Regions from separate parts of the Bradyrhizobium sp. 155 genome, predicted to be linked through region 2. Evidence: riboswitches for the same ligand, from Rfam matches in the RefSeq annotation. Region 2 holds a riboswitch; the other holds the start of a gene.

Region 1 (5,270 bases), 1.7 Mb from region 2:
GGTGCGAGGCCAGCAGGAACAGCTGGCACGAAGGGTTGAGCCGCACCGCCGCCAGCGCCGCGACCGACACGATGAAGCCGTCGATCAACACGGGGATGCGGTGCTGTGCAGCCGCGATAACGGCACCGCAGATGGCGGCGATCTCGAGACCGCCGACGGCGCACAGGATCTTTTCGGGCGCAGCGCCCGCAACGTCATGGCGTGCGATTGCAGCGTCGATCACCCGCGCCTTGTGCACACGGCCGGCCGCGTCGATGCCGGTACCGCTGCCCGCGATCTCCGCGGCGCTCACGCCGAGCAAGCCGGCCGCGATCGCCGCCGATGTCGTGGTGTTGCCGATGCCCATCTCGCCGAAGATCAGAAGATCGGGCTGCCCGGCCTGTGCGCGCGTCACCGCACGTCGGCCGGCTTCGAACGCAAATGCCAGCTCCGTGGGGGTGAGCGCAGCTTCGACGCTGAAATCGCGCGTACCGCTGCGCGGCTTGTCGGTCACGATTCCAGCCATCTCCTCCTGCGCCAGCGTGCCGGCGTCGACGACCTCCAGGCTGGAGCCCAGCTCACGCGCGAGCACCGAGATCGCGGCACCGCCGGAGGCAAAATTCGCCAGCATCGCGATGGTCACTTCCTGCGGATAGGCCGAGACGCCCTGCGCGACGATGCCGTGATCGCCGGCGAAAATGATGATCGGCACCCGCGCCGCGCGCGGCCGCTCGGTTGCTTGCAGGCCCGCGAGCTCGATCGCGAGCTGCTCGAGCCGGCCGAGCGCGCCGGTCGGTTTCGTCAGTTGCGCCTGCCGCGCGACCGCCGCCTCGCGGTGGACTGCGGAGATGTCGGGGCATTGTTGGGTGACCCATTCAGGGAGCATGCTGCCTCGCTTGCCTCACGGCCTGCGCTTGAGGATGTAACTGTCCATGATCCAGCCGTGCCGTTCGCGCGCCTCTTGCCGCACGGCGACGATGCGCGGGCCGATCTCGGCCAGCGCGCCGGACATCACGATCTGATCGGGCATGCCGAGATAGGCCCCCCACCAGATGTGCAGGCCCGCCGGATCAAGCGACTCGAATGCCGTGCCGCCGTCGAGCATCACCACAACGGTATCGACACCTTGCGGCCAGCCGCCATCGCGCAAGCGGCGTCCGGTCGAAACTAGAAAGGGCTCGCCGATGTCGTTGAGCGGCAACGCATGCGCCGCACACAGCGCCTGGATCGAGGTGATGCCGGGCACGACTTCGATTGTCGGCAAGGGATCGAGCCGCCGCGCGATACGCAGCGAGGAATCGTAAAGCGAGGGATCGCCCCAGATCAACAGCGCGACCTTGCCTTCGCCTTCGAGATGATCCCCGATCGTCTGCGACCAGACGGCGGCCACGGCATCATGCCAATCGTCCACGCCCTTGCGATAGTCCGCTTCAGCGGCGTCCCGCACGGGCAGATCGAACTCGGCAATGCGGGTCGTGTCGCTGGTGAGCACATCGGCGCAGATCGTCCGCCTGAGATCGGCGAGGTCGGACTTGGCCGTCCCCTTGCGGGGGATCAGGACGAGATCGGCCGCGTTAATGGCAGTAATCGCGGCACGCGTCAGCTGCTCGGGATCGCCGCAACCGATACCTATCAGAGAGAGCGTGAGCATCGTGCCTGCGAAAGGCGGCCGCACATGGGGCCGCCCGTTCGCTTGTCTCTAGGCCGCGTTGTGCAAACGCGGCGTGACGAGGCCGGGCGCGGTGACGCCGCGCAGCGACTTTGCCAGCGCCAGCACGCCGAGATCGGCGAGCGGCTCAATCACGATGACCAGCGCATAGGACGCCGCGAAGGTCGCGATGTTGGCGAGGTTGGTCGCGCCGAAGCCGGAGCCATAAATCGCCCAGAACGCCACCCAGGCGATGACGCCCGCCTGATAGGTCGTCGAAAGCGCCAGCGCCTGGCGGTACTTCAGATCGACATAGGCCGTGTTGCTCGAAACGATCCGCGTGGCGATCGCCTGGATTCCGAACAGCGGCACCAATAGCGTGGTGACGTTCATGCCATATTGCGGCAGGTCGAGCGGCTCGAAGAAGATGCCCTGGAACAGCAGGCCAAACGCGAGGCCGAAGGCCGCAGGCGCCGCGCCAAACAGCAGGAACAAGGTCGAGCCGAGGATGAAGTGCACTTCGGAGACGCCGACCGGGAAGTGCGGCAGGATCTCGAAGAAGATAAACACAAGTCCCGTGGTGGCGAGCGTCCGCGCCGCGAACGACGTGATGCCCTGCTCGCGCACGGTCTCAACCGCGAGCTTCAAGGCAACGCCGCCGACGGCAATGCCGGTTGCATAACTCAGCACGAGCTTGGCGTCCGAGACTAGTCCGGGTTCGATATGCATGGCTCAGATCCTTCTTGCCGTCACACCCGACGGCCTTGGCCTCAAAACGTGCACGGCCGGTCTCCTGGCTCGCGGTTCACTGGGAGTCTCCGGCCTTCCCGGGCCTCGCGGCCCAGTGGCTGATCGAAGTCCCTCACCGCTTACAGTCGCGGGGGCGGCTGGGGTTTTGGGCGCCGCAACTGGGTCCGCCCACCCCCATTCCCGATTATGCTCCGGCGCTTTGCGCCGCGTCGAGCACCATGCGTGTCCTGTGTGCCCCTTTCGCCAGCCGGGCGTCAAGGGGCGACGGGCGGACGAGGCGGTCATGACGGATAATTCCCCGCCAGCGCGCCGAACAGGATGACGGCCGCCGTGGAGGCCGCTCCGCCCCGCGCAAGCTGCTCTGCAAGTTCCGAAATGGTGGTGCGGACCAGCCGCTCATCGGGACGGCCGAGCGATTCGGCAAACAACGCCGGCGTGGTTGGGGCGAGCCCGTGCTCGATCAATTTGACGACCAACGCCGGAAACGTCCGCCGGCCCATATAGACCACGGTCGTCGCCTCCGGATCGGCCAGCGCCGCCCAATTGAGATCTGGCGGCAGCTCGCCGGTGACGTCCGCCCCGGTCACGAACTGCACGCGGCGCGAGGTGTGACGCCGGGTCAGCGGAATGCCGGCTTGCGCGGCGGCGACACAGGCCGAGGTGACGCCGGGAATGATCTCGTAGCCGATGCCCGCTTCACGCAGCGTCTCGAGCTCCTCCTCGAGCCGGCCAAAGATGCCGGCATCGCCCGACTTCAACCGGACCACGCGCGCGCCTGTCACGGCATAGTCGACCAGCAGGCGGTTGACATGGTGCTGCTTGGTCGAGGCCCGCCCTGCCCGCTTTCCCACCGCGACGAGATTGGCGCCGGGCCGGGCCAGATCGAGGATCGCGCCTGAAGCAAGATCGTCATAGAGCACAACGTCGGCCTCGCGCAGCCGCGCTGCACCCTTGAGCGTGAGCAGCTCGGGATCGCCGGGCCCGGCGGAGACAAAGGAGACAAAACCGCTCACCGGTCCTCCGCGATCAGATGGAAGAACGTGCCGGTAGCTTGTCCCCGCCGCGAGCCGGTCTCGGCAATGACCGCACCTGTCGCGTCGTGCACGACCGCCAGTGGCGTGTCGGGCTGCGCGAGGATCGTCGAATAGTGGAATTCGTGGCCACGCAGGCGTGCACCCGCCTGATGACCCGGCATCGGCGCGGCGAGCTCGGCCAGACGATAGCCCAGATGCATGCGGCGCTTGGCAAAACTCGTCTCCAGGCCGAGCAGGCCCGTCATCTCGTGGCGGATGCCGTCGGCGTCGGTCAAAGCGCTGCCCAGCACCATATAGCCCCCGCATTCGCCGTGCACCGGGCGCGTCTCGGCGAAGGCGCGCAATCCGCCGCGGAAGCGCGCATTGGCCGCGATCCTGCCGGCCTGCAGCTCGGGATAGCCGCCAGGCAGCCAGCACACATCGGCGACCGGATCAGGGGCTTCATCGGCCAGCGGCGAGAATGTCGAGATCTCCGCACCCGCCGCTCGCCACGCTTCCAGCATGTGCGGATAAACGAAGGAGAACGCGGCATCACGGGCAAGCGCAATGCGCTGACCGGGCGGCGTCTCGAGGACGCCGCTTGCGGCAGGTTGCGGCGACCAGGTGGCCGCCGAACGCAGCACCGCGTCGAGATCGACATGCTCGGCAACGAAGCGCGCGGCCTCGTCGATCAGCTTGCCGATTTCCGCCTGCTCCTCGGCCTGCACCAGTCCGAGATGCCGCTTCGGCAGGCTGATCTCGGCATGGCGCGGCAGCGCGCCGAATACGGCGATGCCGGCATCCAGCAGCGCGCGCCGCACGAGGGCTTCGTGGCGCGGGCTGGCAACGCGATTGAGCACGACGCCTGCAAGGCGCACACCGGGGCGGTAGTCGCGAAGGCCCGCCGCGCTCGCGGCCGCCGTTTGTGCCTGTCCTGAGGGATCGATCACCAGCAGCACCGGCCAGTCCAGCATCTCCGCGATGTCGGCGGTCGCCCCGGTGCCGCAGACGCCACGCGCGGCAACGCCGTCGAACAGGCCCATTGAGCCTTCGGCCAGCACGACATCGGCGTCAATGCCACGACTGACGAGATGCGAGATTGTCCCGCGATCCATCGCCCAGCTGTCCACGTTGACCGAGGCGCGTCCCGTCGCGGCGGCATGAAACGCGGGATCGATGTAATCGGGGCCGCTCTTGAAGCACTGCACCCGCAATCCGCTGTTGCGCCAGGCGCGGGCAAGCGCCAGCGTCAGTGTGGTCTTGCCGACGCCGGAGGCCGGCGCGGAGATAACGAGCCCTGCCGCCATCACGACACCTCCGGAAAGCGCGGCTCGGCGCCGACCGGCCGATAGCGGCGGTCATAGTCGGCAGCATAGAGACGGCTCTCGGAAAAATCCGCCGAGCCCAGCGTCTTGCCGACCAGGATCAACGCGGTGCGCTCCATCTCGCCCCCGACAGCAGCGTCGAGTGTTGCGAGCGTGGCGCGGATGATGCGCTGCTCGGGCCAGCTCGCACGCCAGACGATCGCGACCGGGCAATCCACGCCATAATGCGGCGTCAGCTCAGCGACGACCTTGTCGAGCAGATGAATCGACAGATGGATGGCGAGCACCGCGCCGGTGGCGGCGAAGGCGGCAAGCTTCTCGCCTTCGGGCATCGCGCTGGCGCGGCCCGGCGTGCGCGTCAGCACCACGGTCTGGGCAAGGCCGGGCAGCGTCAGCTCGGCCTCCAGCGCAGCCGCGGCGGCCGAGAAAGAGGGAACGCCGGGCGTGACCGTGTAGGGAATGTCGAGCGTGCGCAGGCGGCGGAGCTGTTCGCCCATCGCCGACCAGATCGAGAGATCACCGGAATGCAGCCGCGCAACGTCCTTGCCATCGGCA
Region 2 (5,270 bases):
TACCACTGAGGAGCGGGTAAGCCGTTGAATTTGCTAATCTGCTTTGGATTTCACGCTCTTAGGAGAGCGATGGTGCCCAGGAAAGGACTCTGACCTCCAAGTCATCGACCGGACACCACTCCGGTCGAATCGCGCCAGTCACGGCGGTCCGCGCCATGCCTGGCGCACCAAAAAAAGCCCGGCCTCCTCCGGAGGCCAGGCGAAAGTCACGCAGGAACGACGCTGCTTTACGCATCGCACCAGCTTTCGTCGGCAGGGAGGACTTACCGCCGATTGATCTTCGGCGAGGGCATTCGCCGTCAAACAAGGAGAAACGGATATCACTCCGCGCGAAATCTGGAGCCGTTTGCCTTCCGCTCCTGTCGGAAACTTCACGACTTTTCCACCACTCGCCCGCTGTCCGGTTGGGACGGCAGTGCCTTGACCGAGATGGGATCCTGCGCCGGTTTGGCTGCCGTGCCCTGAAACACAAGCGGCAGTTTGCCGTCGCACAGCAGCATTTGGTACGTCCCCAAAAACCAACAACGCTCGATTACCTCTCCCGAAGAGCGTGCCAGGGCCTGAATTTCGTATGACGTTCCGTAAGGACCGTAAAATAGATTGTTGTGATGAGACGCATCCACGCGATGGATAAATGAAAAAGTCGGGCTGTGCTTCGCGTCGAGCGTTAATGACGTCGCAATAGGACCTGATCGGACCTCGCCGGCATGCTGTCGGCCGTCGGGTCGAGAATCGAGCTTGTCGCCGGCTGTATGCGACCGCCTCCGCCGACGCCCGCCCGCATTCCGCGGCGCTGGGAACTTTGAAAGCTCCCAAGGACATCGTAAGCCCCCAAAGCGCGTGCATCTTGTTCACAAACGCGTTGGCGAAACGCTCCGGCCCATCATGGCTCGGCCCGCAACTCGCGTGCGGCGGCCACCATATTGACGAGCGCGGGACGCACCTCCTCCCACCTTCGCGTTTTCAGTCCGCAGTCGGGATTGATCCAGAGCTGCCGATCGGAAACTCGCTGCCGCGCCAACACAATCAGCTGCTTGATTTCCGCCGCTGCGGGAATGCGCGGTGAATGAATGTCATAGACGCCGGGCCCGATCTCATTTGGATATTTGTAGCTCTTGAAGGCCTCGAGCAATTCCATCTTAGAACGCGACGTCTCGATTGAAATGACGTCGGCATCCATTGCTGCGATCGCATCGATGATTTCGTTGAACTCGGAATAACACATGTGAGTATGGATCTGAGTTCCGTCGGCGACCACGGAGGAGCAAAGGCGGAAGCTGTCCACCGCCCAATCTAGATAGTTCTTCCACTGCGATTTGCGTAGCGGCAATCCCTCCCGCAACGCAGCCTCGTCGATCTGGATCATGGTCGCTCCAGCCGCCTCAAGGTCGATGACCTCATCTCGGATCGCGAGAGCGATCTGTCGGCATGTCTCGCGCCGCGAGATGTCGTCACGGACAAACGACCAGTTCAGGATGGTCACCGGTCCGGTCAGCATAGCCTTGACGGGTTTTTTGGTCAGAGACTGCGCATAGCGCCACCATTCAACGGTCATGGGCTTCGGCCGGGAGACATCTGCGAACAGGATAGGCGGACGAACGTACCGCGAGCCATAAGACTGAACCCATCCATGCTTGGTAAAAGCGAAGCCCAACAGCTGCTCGGCAAAGTATTGAACCATGTCATTGCGCTCGAACTCACCGTGTACGAGCACGTCCAGGCCGATATCTTCCTGCCACTTCACGGTACGGGCTGTCTCCGCTTTCAGAAGCTGCTCGTACTGCGTGTCATTCAACGTTCCCCGCGCATGAGCCGCGCGCGCATTCCGGACATCGGCCGTTTGCGGGAAGGATCCGATGGTTGTCGTTGGGAACATCGGCAAAGCGAACGCGACGCGCTGGACGTCGGCACGCTGGGTGAACGCACTGCGACGGCGAAGCATGCTATCGTCGATCGCGGCGATTCGTCCGGCGACATTCGCATTGTGGATCTCGGGCGATGTTTCGCGGGTGACGGCTGCCTCCTCCGTAAGCGCAAGTTCATCGGCCACCTCGGCAGCATGGCCGGCCAGCGCTTTGCCCAATATCGAAAGTTCCTTGATCTTCTGAACTGAGAACGCCAGCCATGTCTTCAGATTGGGATCGAGATCGGTCTCTAGCTCAATGTCGATCGGAACATGAAGCAGCGAGCAGGAAGGAGCAATCTGAACACGGTGCCTGCCCAATTTTTGGACCATAGGAGCAAGTTGGTCGAGCAGCGCCGGAAGATTGGAGCGCCACACGTTCCGACCATCAACGACGCCTAGTGAGACCACGAGATCTCTACGGGTTGTGGCGACAATTGCGTCCAACTGGTCAGGTGCCCGAACCAGATCCACATGAAGCCCGGCAACGGGCAAGGCCAAGGTTGTTTCAAGATTGTCGCCGATAGCCCCGAAATATGTGGCCAGCATGATTTTAAGGGCCGGCACAAGCTTTGCGAAATGAGCATAGGCCCGGCGGACAGCCGCCCGCGATGCTTCGTCGACGTCCATCACTAGGCATGGCTCGTCCAGCTGAACCCATTCAGCACCGCGCGAGGATAGTTCGCGGAGAACATCGACATAGACTGGGAGGAGCCGATCGAGCAGCGACAGCGGATTGAATGCGGGATTTGCGCTTTTGCCAAGCTTCAGGAAAGTGACTGGGCCAACTAGGACGGGGCGCGTTTGGTAGCCGAGGCTTTTTGCCTCCTCATATTCCTCGATCGGCTTTCGAGAGGAATACTTAAAGATCTGATCCCGGTGAAATTCCGGCACCATGTAGTGGTAGTTGGTATCGAACCACTTCGTCATTTCCTGTGCGGCTACGCCAGGCCCATGCTGAGCGTGACCACCGTCCTGAGCGCCACGCGCCATGGTGAAGTAGGTCTTGAGCGACACAGGACCTTCGGTCCAGCCGTAGACGTCGGGAATGGCGCCGACCATTAGGCTGGTATCGAGCACATGATCGTAAAACGAGAAGTCATTCGAAGGAATGACGGTCGCACCGCGGGATTTCTGCCGTGCCCAATTAGCGGCACGAAGTCCACTCCCCGCCTCGAGGAGCTCGGCTTCGCTGGAGTTTCCCGCCCAGTACCTCTCGAGCGCGACTTTGAGTTCGCGTCGTGGGCCGATGCGTGACGTCCCCAGTGTGGCAACGGGAAGCGAAAGAAAAGACATAGCTCAGACCCCATGATTGGGGCAAAGGCCATGGCGGACGCATGCAGCGAATATCGCGTGAGCGACAGCTGCTTGGCGCACACCGGGACACCCCGCCCGTGGACGATATATTGTCGAGGCAGGTCTCCTGGCTCGCGGGTCGTCGCTGCTGTCCGGCCTTCCCGAAGCCGCATGGCTTCAGTGACTTCGTTGGACAGCGGCTCGCCGCTTACAGTTGCGGGGGCAGCGCCGGCATTGCACCGGCTTCCCTCTTAGCTCCGGATCAAACGAATCCGAAGACCACGACGACTGGCATTAGGCGCACGAGGATCGATCCGTCAACCTACTAGCATTACAGTTGCTTTTGTTGCGGGCTTCTGAATCCATGGGCAACCATGATTCGAATGTCGTGGGCGCGGGCCGCGTCGGTTGAGGCGACGCTTGCGTTGTGGGCGGCGTCGCTTCGAGAGATCAAGCAACGGATACGTCCGTTGTTCACGCAAGAGCGTGTTGCGACGAATGCAGGTCTGTTCCTGGAAGGTCTGCTCGGAGATGAGCAGCGCAAGACCGGTTGGATGCGCGCGGAGGCGGCTGGCGATCCCGGCCCATGGCGGCAGCAGGCGATTCTGGGTCGTGGAGACTGGGACGCTGATGCCCTGCGCGATATCGTGCACGACTATGTCATCGAGCATTTGGCGGATGACGATGCGGTGCTCGTGATCGACGAGACCGGTTTTCTCAAACAGGGCAAAGCGTCATGCGGAGTGGCGCGGCAATACACTGGTTCGGCAGGAAAGATCACGAACTGCCAGATCGGCGTCTTCGCTGCCTACGTTTCGCGTCATGGCCATGCGTTCATCGATCGCGCGTTGTATCTTCCGAAGGAATGGACCGACGATCCAGATCGTCTGGAAGCCACATATGTGCCTGCCGATGTCGGCTTTGCGACCAAACCAAAGCTTGCGACGAGAATGATCGCACGCGCGATAGCCGGGTCTGTACCATTCAAGTGGGTTGCCGGTGATACCGTCTACGGTGTTGGCAACATCGAACAGCAACTACGTCGGGCAGGCAAAGGCTACGTGCTTGGGGTCAGCAGCGCTCATGTGTTTCGATCCTGGGGCAAGCGACCGCCGGTCGCCGGTACGGCTGCAGACCTCGCCCGGACGCGGCGCTCATCCGACTGGAAGCGCCTGTCGGCGGGAGCCGGAACCAAAGGACCGCGGCTGCACGATTGGTGTTATCTCGAATTGGCGGATCTCGAGGCCGAGCAGTCCAACAGTGCAAATGACGGTTTGTGGACACGCGGTCTACTGATCCGTCGTCGCATTGCCGATGATGACCTCGCCTTCTTCACCACCTGGTGCCCAGCGGGAACAGCCATTGAAACGCTGGTCGCGGTCGAAGGCCATCGATGGGCGATCGAGGACAGCTTTGAAACGGCGAAAAACGAGTTCGGGCTCGATCACAACGAGAGCAGATCCTGGCATGGCTGGCACCGTCATGTGTCCTTGGTGATGCTCGCCTTCGCCATGATGGCCGCGATCCGACATCGCGCTAATCCGCCACCGCCCAAAAAAACGAAACGGCGCCCCCCGGCAAAAGCCAAAACATAACCACCCCACCACTGATCCGTTGGTCAATCCAGGAAATCCGCCGCATTGCTATCAGACTTGCGCGGAAGCGGATTCAACCCGCACACATCATCGCATGGTCCTTCTGGCGCAGAGCTCACCAGGCTGCCGCTCAACGCGCCCACTTCAAATCAAAAAAGCAACTGTAATGCTAGGGTCTGTACCTAATTAGCGAGTTCTGATTCCCTGGTGCTAAGTTGATTCGGCACGGGGGACTTCGATGCGCAAAGGACTGTTCTGGCTCAACGACAAGCAGTGGGCTCAGATAGAGCCGCATCTGCCAACGAACCAGACCGGCCCGGCGCGCGAAGACGATCGACGCATTATCAGCGGTATCATTCACATGCTCCAGTGCGGCGCACGCTGGCGCGATTGCCCGTCCGACTATGGCCCTTACACGACGATCTACAATCGGTTCAATCGCTGGGCTAAGCGCGGACATTGGCAGGCGATCTTTG

Evidence for each region. Region 2 has a riboswitch for cobalamin ahead of metE (5-methyltetrahydropteroyltriglutamate--homocysteine S-methyltransferase). Riboswitches for the same ligand answer to the same signal wherever they lie in the genome.
Region 1: it holds a riboswitch for cobalamin, as region 2 does, so the genes downstream of both, IVA93_RS24340 (energy-coupling factor ABC transporter permease) here and metE (5-methyltetrahydropteroyltriglutamate--homocysteine S-methyltransferase) in region 2, are expected to answer to the same signal.

What each region holds. Positions count from the first base shown of each region.
Region 1 covers NZ_CP064704.1:4,987,320-4,992,589, forward strand. The annotation lists gene cobT (nicotinate-nucleotide--dimethylbenzimidazole phosphoribosyltransferase) at 1-865, opposite strand, end outside; gene cobF (precorrin-6A synthase (deacetylating)) at 881-1,630, opposite strand; gene IVA93_RS24340 (energy-coupling factor ABC transporter permease) at 1,679-2,356, opposite strand; cobalamin riboswitch at 2,394-2,613, opposite strand; gene cobA (uroporphyrinogen-III C-methyltransferase) at 2,659-3,390, opposite strand; gene IVA93_RS24350 (cobyrinic acid a,c-diamide synthase CobB) at 3,387-4,697, opposite strand; gene cobM (precorrin-4 C(11)-methyltransferase) at 4,697-5,270, opposite strand, start outside.
Region 2 covers NZ_CP064704.1:6,707,570-6,712,839, forward strand. The annotation lists gene IVA93_RS40830 (hypothetical protein) at 372-500, opposite strand; gene metE (5-methyltetrahydropteroyltriglutamate--homocysteine S-methyltransferase) at 884-3,199, opposite strand; cobalamin riboswitch at 3,300-3,498, opposite strand; gene IVA93_RS32155 (IS701 family transposase) at 3,574-4,794, shown strand; partial or broken gene IVA93_RS32160 (IS5 family transposase) at 5,033-5,270, shown strand, end outside.